One region of the Clostridium pasteurianum DSM 525 genome, then DNA from elsewhere that is predicted to be linked to it. Evidence: a T-box and tRNA genes for the amino acid it is inferred to sense, from the RefSeq annotation. Region 1 holds a T-box; the other holds one or more tRNA genes.
What was found. The T-box of region 1 lies ahead of pheS (phenylalanine--tRNA ligase subunit alpha). A T-box ahead of a tRNA ligase gene usually reads a tRNA of that ligase, here a tRNA-Phe.

Region 2: it encodes a tRNA-Phe, which carries the amino acid that the T-box ahead of pheS (phenylalanine--tRNA ligase subunit alpha) is inferred to sense. The anticodon was not compared.

What each region holds. Positions count from the first base shown of each region.
Region 1 is NZ_CP009268.1:1,791,206-1,798,847, reverse strand. It holds gene CLPA_RS08155 (DUF4489 domain-containing protein) at 183-707, shown strand; gene CLPA_RS08150 (cell division protein ZapA) at 835-1,470, opposite strand; gene pheT (phenylalanine--tRNA ligase subunit beta) at 1,576-3,954, opposite strand; gene pheS (phenylalanine--tRNA ligase subunit alpha) at 4,174-5,193, opposite strand; T-box leader at 5,334-5,569, opposite strand; gene CLPA_RS08135 (TrmH family RNA methyltransferase) at 5,612-6,394, opposite strand; gene rplT (50S ribosomal protein L20) at 6,628-6,984, opposite strand; gene rpmI (50S ribosomal protein L35) at 7,014-7,211, opposite strand; gene infC (translation initiation factor IF-3) at 7,231-7,642, opposite strand, start outside.
Region 2 is NZ_CP009268.1:110,758-118,399, forward strand. It holds gene CLPA_RS00515 (NAD-dependent protein deacylase) at 83-814, shown strand; rRNA gene CLPA_RS00520 (16S ribosomal RNA) at 1,693-3,199, shown strand; rRNA gene CLPA_RS00525 (23S ribosomal RNA) at 3,426-6,324, shown strand; rRNA gene rrf (5S ribosomal RNA) at 6,525-6,641, shown strand; tRNA gene CLPA_RS00535 (tRNA-Phe) at 6,647-6,722, shown strand; tRNA gene CLPA_RS00540 (tRNA-Cys) at 6,728-6,801, shown strand; gene CLPA_RS00545 (S66 peptidase family protein) at 6,934-7,642, opposite strand, start outside.

The sequences.
Region 1 (7,642 bases):
TGCCAGTTCATACTGATGATAATAACCATTCCATGCAATATATTTAATGGATATGAAGTTTTATCATCACTCTTTACAAAAAAATTCATATATTATAGTAGAAACTAATGATAAAATCATGAAATTGATTATTAACCGAGTATTTTAATATAATTTATGTAATCCAAAGGAGGATTTTATCTATGAATTCATGGTCAAGAAAAGACTATTATTATGATGACGATTGTGAACCTTGCAAGAAGAGAAGAAAAGACGACTACGATGATCACAAAAATTATCCAACTATAATAAAATGTGGATGTCCTAGTTCAACTACAGTACCAGTTGCTACTACTGCTGGCACTACTTTTACACTTGCTTCCCTTAGCTTAGATACTTCAAAATTAAAAAATCCATGTATTAAACTGGAATTTGCAAGTAATCTTGTTGTTGACGTTGCCTTTGTTGGAACATTAAGTATACAAGTATTCAAACTTTGTGGTAATCAAACTACACCTATACCAGTTGGACCTTCATGGGCTCTTGGTTCATTAGCAGCACTTTCTTCCACAACATTTTCATTTTTCGTTTGCGATTGTGATTCTTGTTTTAAAGATTGCTGCACCTATACTGTAGTAGCTACTGTTGTTGGTGTAGCTACTGTTGGCACACTTAATATCAACAATGCAACACTTGGAGCAATAGCTACCTCTGGATCCGGTTGCTAGTATGCAATATATGATATTATTATGGCTCAAGGCTAACAAGCCTTGAGTTTTTCTGTTATAAAAAATATCATCCTTTATTTATCAGTCAAAAAACAAACAAGGGAATACATCCAGCACTCCCTTTACTTTACTTCTTATTAATATTCTTTATGACTTCCTTCTTAGTCTTTGCCAAGGCAATCTGACCTTCCAGATACTTATTTTCCAAATCCATTATCTTATATTTTGCAGTCTGCAGTTTAAACTTAAGATCTTTATTGTCATATTTTAAACGATTAATTTCACCCAGGTATTTCTCATTATTTTCTCGTTTTAAATTTACTGCCTGAGTAAGTTCTTCTATCTGCTTGTCCTTTTCTATTGTATCTTCATTTACCTTAAGTTCTTCTACTTTAACTAAAAGCTGTTCTTTTTCTTCATTTACCTTCGTAAGTTCTTCCTTAAGTTCATCCATTTCAGCTTTAGTACTTTTTATGTTATTTTTTAATTTTTCAATTTCATCGGAAAGTTCTTCATTATAGTAACCAGCTTTAAACAAATCATCTGCCAAATTCAATGCAGTTAAAATAGAGGCCTCTGCTGTACTTAATTTAGAATTATTTTCCATTATGTTCTTAATCTTTTTATCCACATAAGTAGCAACTGCATGTAAATATTCTTCTCTTTCGTCGCCTTTTAGTTTATATTCTTTGTTATTAACTCTTACAGTAACGGAACTCATGTTTAACACCCTCTTAGATTCATCTAGTTTTAATTTTAACATATTATTACCTAGTACACAACTTATAATGACAGAGAGTTTAAAATTTGAGAGCATAAAGTTAACAAAAATTTAATCAACTTTACACTCTCTTCTCTTAAATAAATACTACCTTAGCTGAGCTCCTAATACATGTTCAAGAGTACTTAATATCTTACCATGAGCTTTATCCACTTCTTTATCTGTAAGAGTCTTATGCTCTGATCTATAGGTTATAGAATAGGCAACACTTTTCTTTCCTTCTTCTATTTGTGCACCTTTATATATATCAAATAATTTAAAGCTTTCAACTATATTGCCGCCTTTTTTACTTATAATATCTTCTATACTTTGAACTAATATATCTTCATCCAGTATTAATGCCATATCTCTTGTTACTGCCGGAAACTTAGGTAATGGCTTATATTTTCTCTCAATAACTGCATTTTCTACTATAAAATCAAAATCTATTTCAGCTATATAGCAGGCAGTGTCTACTCCATAGTTTTCTGATACATCTGGATGAATTTCTCCTAAAGTTCCTATGACTTTATTTTTCACAGTAACTTTGGCTGTTTTGCCAGGATGGAAAGATGGATTTTCAATTTCTCTTTCGTAATTTACATTTTTAATGCCAAGAGTTTCAATTATATTTTCTACTACTCCCTTTAAATCCAGATAATCTGCATTTCCATACAAACCTACAGTTATTATATTCTTTTCTTCTGGTATCTTATCTGCCTCTTCCGCTGGAATATATACTCTTCCTATTTCAAAAAGTCTTACTATTTCATTATTCCTTGAATAATTTCTAGCCAGAGCTTCCATCATAGACGGAACTGTAGTAGTTCTCATTATACTATAGTCTTCTCCCAGCGGATTTCTTATAGCTACAGCTCTTCTAAGAATACTTTCCTCTGGCAAAAGTATCTTATCAAATACTTTAGGACTTACGAAGGAATAAGTTATGGCTTCATTTAAACCGCAGGCAAGAAGGGTATCCAAAGCAATATCTTTAATAATCTGATTTCTGTATCTTCCTGTTCTTACACTGGAAACCTTAAGATTAGTAGAAGGTACGTTATTGTATCCATAAATTCTCACTATTTCTTCTGCTACATCTTCTCTTATATTTATATCTGTTCTAAAGGTAGGTACATTAACTATAAGCTTATCTCCCAAAATTTCAGTATTTAATTCCAGTCTATCTAGGTATGACTTCATGTCTTCTTTAGATAGGTTAAGTCCAAGGAAACTATTTATCCAGTTTGTATCCACTTCTACAGAATGTTCTTTTACAGGATTATCATATATGTCAATAGTCCCTTCCATTACTTCTCCTGCCCCCAGCTGCTCTATGAGATTGCAGGCTCTGTTCATAGCCATTTCCACAAGATTTGGATCTAAATCTTTTTCAAATCTTCCAGAAGCTTCTGTTCTTATATTTAATTTTTGAGAAGAAACTCTTATATTTGTTCCATCAAAATTTGCAGCTTCAAATATTATTTCAGAAGTATCTTCCTTAACCTCTGAATCAAGCCCTCCCATAATTCCGGCTAAACCAACTATATTTTCGCCATCCTTAATAGTCAAAATATCACTATTTAAATCTCTTTCCACTTCATCTAAAGTTGTAAATTTTTCATTTCCTTCTGCTTTTTCCACTACTATACTGCCAGAAGTTATCTCTCTCTTATCATAGGCATGCATAGGCTGACCTAATTCAAGCATTACAAAATTTGTTATATCCACTATATTGTTTATAGGTCTGACTCCAGCCTGAAGAAGTCTCTCTTCAAGCCAGGCAGGAGATTTTTCTATCTTTACATTTTTTACGCCTCTTGCCATATACCTTCTGCAAAGACTGTCCTTTATTTCTACTTTTATCTCATTATTGATATTAGCTGTACTCTTACAGCTATAATTTAATTCGGGCATTTTGTATTCTGTATTAAGAGTTGCAGCTGTTTCTCTGGCAATTCCAATTACGCTAAGGCAATCTGGCCTGTTAGAGGTTATTTCAAAATCAATTACTGCCTTATCAAGATTTAATACTTCTTTAATATTTTTTCCTACCACAGTGTCTTCAGGTAAAATCATAAGTCCATGAGCAGTGCCTTCTTCAGCGAGGCCCAATTCTTCCTCTGAACACATCATACCATTAGAAGGAATTCCTCTTAATTTCCCCTTCTTTATCTTTATGCCTCCAGGAAGACTTGAACCATGAAGAGCCACTGGTACAATATCATTCTCCTGCATATTATTTGCTCCAGTTACTATCTGTATAGGTAAGTCCTCTCCCACTTCTATCTGGCATACCACTAACTTTTCTGCATCAGGATGGGGTTCAATTTTTAATATTTTTCCTGTAACCACTTTCTGAATTTCGTCACCGCTGGTTATTACCTCTTCTACTTTTGATCCTGATAGAGTTAAGGCGTCTCCTAACTTTTTTGCATCTAAATCTATGTGAACATAATCCTTTAACCATTCTACTGGTACTTTCATAAAATTTACCTCCAATTTATTTAGTTAGGAATTAAAAGTTAAGAATTGAAAGTTATAGTAAATTTTTTTGGCTTTGCTGATAAAAGTTTATATTGAATTTTTAAATGAAGCTCAAAAAAATCTCTAATTTTAATTCTTAAATCTTAATTTCTATTAAAATTGTTTAAATAAAATAAAAAACAATTTAAACTTTTAAACTTTTCAATGATTGATTATTTTTTAAAATTGATCTAAAAATCTCATATCGCTTTCATATAATTGTCTTATATCATCTATCCCAAGAGTCTGCATAACTATTCTATCAAGTCCTACTCCAAAGGCAAAGCCGCTATATACTTCTGGATCTATACCACAATTTCTTAGAACTTGTGGATGAACCATACCGCAGCCATACATTTCTATAAAGCCTTCTCCCTTACACACCTTACAGCCTTCTCCCCCGCAGGCGAAGCAGGAAATATCAAGTTCTGCTGAAGGTTCTGTAAATGGGAAATGATGAGGTCTGAATTTTGTCTTCACATTCTCTCCAAACATCTTCTTTATATACATTTCAAGAGTTCCCTTCATATCTGCAAAAGTTATTCCCTTATCTACTACAAGTCCCTCTACCTGATAAAAAATAGGAGAGTGAGTAGCATCTGCTGCATCTGATCTATATACTTTTCCAGGGGATATCATCTTTATAGGCGGCTTTTGATTTAACATAGTTCTTATCTGTACTGGTGAAGTCTGTGTTCTTAAAACTATGTTATCATTTATATAGAAAGTATCCTGTTCACCTCTTGCAGGATGACCTTTAGGTATATTCAGCATTTCAAAATTGTATTTATCATATTCTACTTCTGGTCCTTCTTCCACAGTAAATCCCATGGAACGGAAAATTTCTTCAGTTTTTCTAAGAGTTATGTCTAGTGGATTTCTATGACCTATAGTCTGCTTTTTTCCTGGAAGAGAAATATCTATAACTTCACTTTTTAACTTTTCTTCCTTTTCCTTTTTCTTTATAGAATCCATAGATGTATTTATTATACCTTCTATTGTCTCTCTTACTTCATTGGCAATTTTACCTATTACAGGTCTTTCTTCCTTTGAGAGGGTACCCATCCCCCTTAATATCTGTGTAAGTTCTCCTTTTTTACCCAGATATTTTACTCTTAATTTTTCAATTTCTTCTTTGCTGACAGAACTTTTTAGTTCAGCAATGGCACTTTTCTTTATATCTTCTAATTTTTCCTTCATAAATTTTCTCCTTATAAATAAAATTATTTTTAAAATAGTAAATATACTTTTTGACAATTTAATAAAATACAAATAATCTTTTTTGTTTAAAATTATGATCAAAATTAACTATCAAAAAACAAAAAAACTTCTATCCCCTCTAAAGGGACGAAGTATCCGCGGTACCACCCTAATTGACAAAAATGTCCTCTTAAAAATGTATCGGTTTTAACCGCTGAAAGCTACAGAATATTTCTAAAAACATTACTAAAAATACTTTCACCATCAGAACTCCAGAGTGAACTTCAGTATATTCTATCTAAAGAGACTCTCAATTTAAAATCTCTTTTCCCTGTAAGATAACTTCTATACTTACTCTCTCCATCAAAGTTTATTTATAAAACTATATTTAACATTATAACTAGGATAAAGTTCTTTTTCAACTATTTTTCTGTCTAACAGCCTCAAACATCATTATTCCCGCTGCTATACCTACATTTAATGACTCCGTATTACCAGGCATTGGTATTTTTACTCTCACATCAGAAATTCCATAAATCTCCTCACTGATTCCGCTGCCTTCATTTCCCACCGCAATAATGATCTTCCCAGTAAGATCTATATCATAAAAATTATTTTTTGTATCAAGAGAACTCACCACAATTTTAAAACCCTGCTCTTTAAATTCTTTTATATGTACTAAATCTTCATCTATTATTATAGGTATTTTAAATATAGAACCCATAGTAGATCTCAAAGTCTTACTATTATATATATCTACAGATCCTTTAGTTACTATAATGCCTTTTGCCCCCGCAGCATTTGCTGTTCTTATAATGGTTCCCATATTGCCTGGATCCTGTACCCTGTCTGCTAATATATAAAATCCCTCATCATAGTCAACATTGATTTCTCTATTACTTACCACTGCGGCAATTCCCTGTGGATTGTCTGTGCTGCATATACTCTTTAATATAGATTCTGAAACCTTAATAATTTTAGTACTTCCCTTAATTTTCTGGTTTAAACCAATCTTTTCAAATTTTTCTTCTATAGACTCACTGATTATAACATAGATTACATTAAAATTTGATTCCAATGCTTCTGAAACAAACCTAAATCCTTCTACTATAAATCTATTATAAATGTTTCTATACTTCTTTTCCTGAAGCTTTTTTATGTCCTTAATTATCGTATTATCCTTACTTTTTATAATTTCCAATATTATATCAATCCTTACTTTAAAGGGTAAACATACTTCACAGCATTAATACAAAACTAATAACACTCTTTTAATAAAAAAACAGCCTAATAGGCTGTTTTTTATATACAAATTTAAAATAACTCATCAATATACTATATTATTTTGTATTCTAATTAAATCATAAACCTTTGATTAATATATGTACACATACAATATATAATATATATGATTTGTTATTTATTTTTACAGACCTAAGCTAATTGTTTCTTAGCTGCTTCAACTAACTCTGAGAAAGCTTTAGGATCATTTATAGCTATTTCTGAAAGCATTTTTCTGTTAAGATCTATACCAGCTAATTTGATTCCATTAATGAATCTTGAATAAGAAAGACCATTTATTCTTGTAGCTGCATTTATTCTAGCTATCCAAAGCTTTCTAAAATCTCTTTTCTTTAATCTTCTTCCAACATATGCATTTCTTAATGCTCTGATAACACTTTCGTTAGCAGTTTTAAATAACTTGCTCTTTCCACCATAGTAACCTTTTGCAAGTTTTAATATTTTTTTATGATACTTACGAGCATTCATAGCTCTCTTTACTCTTGCCATTTAAAAAACCTCCTTAAAAACCAATCCCCTTATAGGTATGGTAACAATTTCTTCATTGTCTTTTCTTGTGTTACAGAAACATATCCAGTTTTTCTTAAGTTTCTCTTTGTCTTTGTACTCTTTTTAGTTAATATGTGACTTTTAAAAGCCTTTGCTCTCTTAAGTTTTCCAGTACCTGTAAGCTTAAATCTCTTAGCTGCTGCTCTCTTAGTTTTCATTTTTGGCATAATAATTTCCTCCCCTCGATTATGCTCTTTTAGGAGCTAAAACCATTGTCATATTTCTTCCTTCAAGCTTTGCTCTTTTTTCGATGACATAAATGTCATCTAGTTTAGAAACAAAGTTATCCAATATTTTATTGCCCTTGAAGGCATAATCCGCTTCTCTTCCTCTAAATCTAACAGTAACTTTTACCTTGTCTCCGTCAAGTAAAAATTTTCTAGCATTGTTAGCTTTAATTGATATATCATGTTCTTCAATAGTAGTACTCAATCTAATTTCTTTAATTACTACTACCTTTTGATTTTTTTTATTTTCTTTTTCTTTTTTATTTTGCTCATATATGAACTTACCAAAGTTCATAATTCTGCAAACTGGTGGGTCTGCACCTGGTGATATAAGAACTAAGTCTAAATCCTGTTCTTCAGCCATTTCTATA
Region 2 (7,642 bases), 1.7 Mb from region 1:
TTTAAAGTAATTATATTATGTTTTTATACTATAAAAAATTTTAAGTGATATAATTTATATAGAATTAATATGAGGTGAGATTATGAGTATAAATAGGTTAAAAGAAATAATTGATAATTCAAGTAATATAGTATTTTTCGGAGGTGCAGGGGTATCCACTGAATCAGGAATACCTGATTTTAGAAGTAGTAATGGTTTATTTAATCAGAAGCTTAATAAAACATTTACTCCAGAGGAGCTAGTTTCTCATACTTCTTTTATGAGATATCCTGAAGATTTTTTTGATTTCTATAGAGATAAACTTATATATCAGGATGCTAAACCTAATGCTGCACATACATCTTTGATGAAGTTGGAGAAAATAGGAAAGTTAAAGGCTATAGTTACACAAAATATCGATGGATTGCACCAAATGGCTGGCTCTAAAAATGTTTATGAACTTCATGGATCTGTTCATAGAAACTATTGCATGAAGTGCCACGAATTTTATGATGTTGACTTTATAGTTAAGTCAAAAGGTATACCTAAATGTAGTAAATGTGGTGGAACAGTTAAACCAGATGTAGTTTTATATGAGGAGAGTCTGAATGAAGATGTTATTAATGGTGCAGTTGATGCTATTTCTAAAGCTGATACACTAATTATTGGAGGAACTTCACTTATGGTATATCCAGCATCAGGCCTGATTCAATATTTTAAAGGAAAGCATTTAGTATTAATCAATAAGTCTTCCACATCTTATGATAATTTAGCAGAGATTGTTATAAATGATAAGATTGGAGAAACTTTAAAAAAGATTGTAGAAAGTTATTAATGATAGAGGTTATCTCAAAGGAAATAAATATTTATTGAATTTGAAAATGTATTAATTTGGTTATTAAAAATTAGATTTTAATAACTCTTTTAATAATAAAATAGCTAAAAAAGCAGCCGTCTCACAATAGATGTATATGTGTACATTATTAGACAGCTACTTTTTTATATACTTATATCGTATCTATTAGTGTTACAAGGTGTGAATACAGGGATTACTTTTTAATGTTACGATGAAACAAACTTATTGTTTTTTAACTTAATTCTGTTCATAGTTATAATTTGATCAATAAAAAGAGTCTTTTTATATATGTATATGATTTATAAAAAATCTATAATTAAGCAAAAAACATTGCAAAATAAGAAAAATTATTTTTTGTTTTGTATAAAGATGCTTCAGAACTATATATATTATTATTTCTATAGATATTAGAACATAAACATATCCTGGAGTATCTTTATGAGAAATGTAAAGATATAATTAATAATATTGAGAAAATTGGATATAATATTGTATAATTAATAAGTTTAACAAATAAACATGACATTATTATGATATCATTTTACTGTTGATTTTATAAATGATTTAGAGTTTTTATTAGTCATTTTTTTATTTAAGAACTTAAATCTTGGGTAATATTCTATTGTTTTAAATTATATTAGCTAAAAGTTAATAACTAAATTTAAAAAAATAGTTGACTTTTTAAAATTAACTTGATATACTATAAAAGCTGTCAGATGACAGTGATTGATCTTTGAAAATTAAACAGAGTATAAGAATAATAAGTAAACCAGCAATTCTTTAGATTTTAAGAAATTAAAATTGAGAGTAACAAACTCTTCATTGAGAAGAGAAGCGATGAGCTAACATCAAACTTATAAATTGAGAGTTTGATCCTGGCTCAGGACGAACGCTGGCGGCGTGCTTAACACATGCAAGTCGAGCGAGAAACCTTCGGGTTTCTAGCGGCGGACGGGTGAGTAACACGTGGGTAACCTGCCTCAAAGAGGGGAATAGCCTCCCGAAAGGGAGATTAATACCGCATAATATTAAAGTTTCACATGGAGCTTTAATTAAAGGAGTAATCCGCTTTGAGATGGACCCGCGGCGCATTAGCTAGTTGGAGAGGTAACGGCTCACCAAGGCGACGATGCGTAGCCGACCTGAGAGGGTGATCGGCCACATTGGAACTGAGACACGGTCCAGACTCCTACGGGAGGCAGCAGTGGGGAATATTGCACAATGGGCGAAAGCCTGATGCAGCAACGCCGCGTGAGTGATGACGGTCTTCGGATTGTAAAGCTCTGTCTTTTGGGACGATAATGACGGTACCAAAGGAGGAAGCCACGGCTAACTACGTGCCAGCAGCCGCGGTAATACGTAGGTGGCAAGCGTTGTCCGGATTTACTGGGCGTAAAGGATGTGTAGGCGGATACTTAAGTGAGATGTGAAAGCCCCGGGCTCAACCTGGGGACTGCATTTCAAACTGGGTATCTAGAGTGCAGGAGAGGAAAGCGGAATTCCTAGTGTAGCGGTGAAATGCGTAGAGATTAGGAAGAACATCAGTGGCGAAGGCGGCTTTCTGGACTGTAACTGACGCTGAGGCATGAAAGCGTGGGGAGCAAACAGGATTAGATACCCTGGTAGTCCACGCCGTAAACGATGAGTACTAGGTGTAGGAGGTATCGACTCCTTCTGTGCCGCAGTTAACACAATAAGTACTCCGCCTGGGAAGTACGGTCGCAAGATTAAAACTCAAAGGAATTGACGGGGGCCCGCACAAGCAGCGGAGCATGTGGTTTAATTCGAAGCAACGCGAAGAACCTTACCTAGACTTGACATCTCCTGAATAGCGTAGAGATACGTGAAGCCCTTCGGGGCAGGAAGACAGGTGGTGCATGGTTGTCGTCAGCTCGTGTCGTGAGATGTTGGGTTAAGTCCCGCAACGAGCGCAACCCTTATCATTAGTTGCTACCATTAAGTTGAGCACTCTAGTGAGACTGCCCGGGTTAACCGGGAGGAAGGCGGGGATGACGTCAAATCATCATGCCCCTTATGTCTAGGGCTACACACGTGCTACAATGGTGAGAACAACGAGATGCAATACCGTGAGGTGGAGCTAAACTTGAAAACTCATCCCAGTTCGGATTGCAGGCTGAAATTCGCCTGCATGAAGTTGGAGTTGCTAGTAATCGCGAATCAGAATGTCGCGGTGAATACGTTCCCGGGCCTTGTACACACCGCCCGTCACACCATGAGAGCTGGTAACACCCGAAGTCCGTGAGGTAACCTTTATGGGGCCAGCGGCCGAAGGTGGGATTAGTGATTGGGGTGAAGTCGTAACAAGGTAGCCGTAGGAGAACCTGCGGCTGGATCACCTCCTTTCTAAGGAGTAATTGCAGCAGGATAACTGTTGTATACATTGGTTTCTTACTCTTGTCTCTGTTTAATTTTGAGAGATCAATTCTCTTAAAATGTACTTTGAAAATTGCATAGAGAAACAAAGTAAAGTAAAAAATAATCCTTTGTATAATATGATTTTAATCGAAAGATTGAAATTAAAACAAATAAAGACTAAACTCTAAAAGGCTAACGCCTAAAAGAGTAACAAGGTCAAGCTACAAAGGGCGCATGGTGAATGCCTTGGCACTAGAAGTCGAAGAAGGACGTGACAAGCTGCGATAAGCTTCGGGTAGGCGCAAATAGCCTGTGATCCGGAGATTTCCGAATGGGGCAACCCACATGTCGAGCAGACATGTACTGTATACTGAATTCATAGGTATATGGAGACATACCCGGGGAACTGAAACATCTAAGTACCCGGAGGAAGAGAAAGAAATATCGATTTTCTTAGTAGCGGCGAGCGAAAAGGAATCAGCCCAAACCAGGGACTTTGTCCCTGGGGTTGTGGATAGATCATCACTGCATAATATCTTAACCGAAGAGTTCTGGAAAGCTCTACCGCAGAAGGTAATAGTCCTGTAGGTTAAAAGAGAAAATTGCAAGATCTAATCCAGAGTACCACGAGACACGTGAAACCTTGTGGGAAGCTGGGAGGACCACCTCCCAAGGCTAAATACTAACTAGTGACCGATAGTGAAGCAGTACCGTGAGGGAAAGGTGAAAAGAACCCCGGAAGGGGAGTGAAATAGAACCTGAAACCGTGTGCCTACAACCGGTCGTAGCACTTTTTATGTGTGACGACGTGCTTTTTGTAGAACGAGCCAGCGAGTTACGGTATGCAGCAAGGTTAAGCACTTATGGTGCGCAGCCGAAGGGAAACCAAGTCTTAACAGGGCGACTAGTTGCATGCTGTAGACCCGAAACCGGGTGACCTATCCATGGCCAGGTTGAAGCGGAAGTAAAATTCCGTGGAGGACCGAACCACATTGGTGTTGAAAAACCATGGGATGAGCTGTGGATAGCGGAGAAATTCCAATCGAACTCGGAGATAGCTGGTTCTCCTCGAAATAGCTTTAGGGCTAGCGTCGATTAATTGAGTTATGGAGGTAGAGCACTGAATGAGGTAGGGGCTGACAACAGTTACTGAACTCTATCAAACTCCGAATGCCATATACTTTTATTTCGGCAGTCAGACTGCGAATGATAAGATCCGTAGTCAAAAGGGAAACAGCCCAGATCATCAGCTAAGGTCCCAAAGTGTAAGTTAAGTGGTAAAGGATGTGGGATTTCTAAGACAACTAGGATGTTGGCTCAGAAGCAGCCACTCATTTAAAGAGTGCGTAATAGCTCACTAGTCAAGAGATCCTGCGCCGAAAATGTCCGGGGCTAAAACTTACCACCGAAGCTATGGGCTCGTAAGAGCGGTAGAGGAGCTTCCTGCACCGGTTGAAGTCGTACCGTAAGGAGCGGTGGACAGTGCAGGAGTGAGTATGCTGGCATAAGTAGCGAGAACTAAGTGAGAATCTTAGTGGTCGAAAACCTAAGGTTTCCTGAGGAAGGCTCGTCCGCTCAGGGTTAGTCGGGTCCTAAGCCGAGGCCGAAAGGCGTAGGTGATGGATAATCGGTTGATATTCCGATACCACCTTTCTCCGTTATGAGAGATGGGGTGACGCAGAAGGATAAGATGTGCGCACTATTGGATGTGCGTCTAAGCACTAAGACGTGCAGGCTGGCAAATCCGCCTGATTAGTTAAGGTGTTATGGGGAGCTAATTTTTAGCGAAGTATCTGATTTCACACTGCCAAGAAAAGCCTCTATCAAGGAAAAAGGTGCCCGTACCGCAAACCGACACAGGTAGGTGAGGAGAGAATCCTAAGACCATCGGAAGAATCGTTGTTAAGGAACTCGGCAAATTGACCCCGTAACTTCGGGAGAAGGGGTGCCTGCTTTTAGCAGGCCGCAGAGGATAGGCCCAAGCAACTGTTTAGCAAAAACACAGGTCTCTGCTAAAGCGAAAGCTGATGTATAGGGGCTGACGCCTGCCCGGTGCTGGAAGGTTAAGGGGATCCGTAAGAGTAATCGAAGCGGTGAACTTAAGCCCCAGTAAACGGCGGCCGTAACTATAACGGTCCTAAGGTAGCGAAATTCCTTGTCGGGTAAGTTCCGACCCGCACGAATGGCGTAATGATTTGGGCACTGTCTCAACAACGAATCCGGCGAAATTGTAGTGCAAGTGAAGATGCTTGCTACCCGCGATTGGACGGAAAGACCCCGTAGAGCTTTACTGTAGTTTAGCATTGAGTTTCGGTATTGTCTGTACAGGATAGGTGGGAGACTGGGATACAGTGGCGTCAGCTGCTGAGGAGTCGACCTTGGGATACCACCCTGACAGTACTGGAATTCTAACCGGAGGCCATGAAGCTGGTCACGGGACATTGCTAGATGGGCAGTTTGACTGGGGCGGTCGCCTCCTAAAAAGTAACGGAGGCGCCCAAAGGTTCCCTCAGCGCGGTTGGAAATCGCGCGAAGAGTGCAAAGGCAAAAGGGAGCCTGACTGCGACACAAACAAGTGGAGCAGGGACGAAAGTCGGGCTTAGTGATCCGGTGGTTCCTCGTGGGAGGGCCATCGCTCAACGGATAAAAGCTACCTCGGGGATAACAGGCTGATCTCCCCCAAGAGTCCACATCGACGGGGAGGTTTGGCACCTCGATGTCGGCTCGTCGCATCCTGGGGCTGAAGTAGGTCCCAAGGGTTGGGCTGTTCGCCCATTAAAGCGGCACGCGAGCTGGGTTCAGAACGTCGTGAGACAGTTCGGTCCCTATCCGTCGCGGGCGTAGGAAATTTGAGAGGAGCTGTCCTTAGTACGAGAGGACCGGGATGGACTGACCTCTGGTGCACCAGTTGTCACGCCAGTGGCACAGCTGGGTAGCTATGTCGGGAAGGGATAAACGCTGAAAGCATCTAAGCGTGAAGCCCACCTCAAGATAAGATTTCCCATAGCGTAAGCTAGTAAGACCCCTGAAAGAACATCAGGTTGATAGGTCAGAGGTGTAAGTGCAGTAATGTATTCAGCTGACTGATACTAATAGGTCGAGGGCTTGACCAAAATAAAATGAAGAAATAAAATTACTTTACCAGTTACTATGCAATTTTGAGAGTATAATTTTTTAGTTAAAAATTAAGAATTAAGAGTTAAGAATTTAGGAAAAAACTCCTAAGGAGTTTTAAAGGATTAAATTAAAGGAATTCCATAGGAATTTCATCAATAATTCTCAACTTTTAACTATTCACTCTTAACTTAATATATCCAGTGTCTATGACTTAGAGGTAACACTCCTTCCCATTCCGAACAGGCAGGTTAAGCTCTAATGTGCTGATGGTACTGCAGGGGAAGCCCTGTGGAAGAGTAGGTCGACGCTGGGTTATGTGGCCAATTAGCTCAGTCGGTAGAGCAGAGGACTGAAAATCCTCGTGTCTCTGGTTCGATTCCAGAATTGGCCACCATATATGGCGCTATAGCCAAGTGGTAAGGCAGAGGTCTGCAAAACCTTTATCCCCAGTTCAAATCTGGGTGGCGCCTCCATATTAAATAAGAAAGTAGTCTAATTGCTGATTTTTCAGTGGATGGGCTATTTTTTTTAAAAGGTAGTTATTATTATAATAATATGTAATGCATTGTGCAGACTGCTTAACTAAAGTAAGCTAACCTTATAGGTTAGCTTACTACTGATTCAAGAACTTTTATAGTTCCATCTTTACAATTAAGATCTATATTGGCACCTATGGGAAGAGTCAGTTTTGGATAATCATGTCCAGACATAAAATTTAATACAATAGGTAGATTCAAAGATAAAATTCTATCCTGTATTATTTCTTCTAATGTTAAACTTCTTTCATAGTGAGGTAGAGAACAATTAGTAAATTGACCGAGTATTATGCCTTTACAAACCTGGAGTTTATTAGCTAGTAGTAAGTGAGTAAACATTCTATCTATGGCATAGGGTTGTTCTCCAACATCTTCTATAAATAATATTTTATCTCTAGTATCTATTTCAAAATCTGTGGACAATGTATTACAGATCATTGATAAATTACCACCAACTAATGTACCTTGTATGTGCTTTGTCGAGTTACTTTTAATTGGTATGTTATCTGGATTCTTTATAATAAGATTTTTATAGCCATTCATTACAGTATTTAAAAGACTGTCTAGGGTAAAAATATCATCAAATTTTGAATTAATCATGGGACCATGGAAGCTTATAAGATTACATTTTGTATAGAAACTGTTTAAGTAAGTAGTTATATCACTGAAACCTACAAATATTTTAGGATTATTTTTTATTATATTAAAATCTATATAAGGTAAGGTTCTCATAGATCCATAACCGCCTCGTACGCATAATATCATTTTTACATTAGGA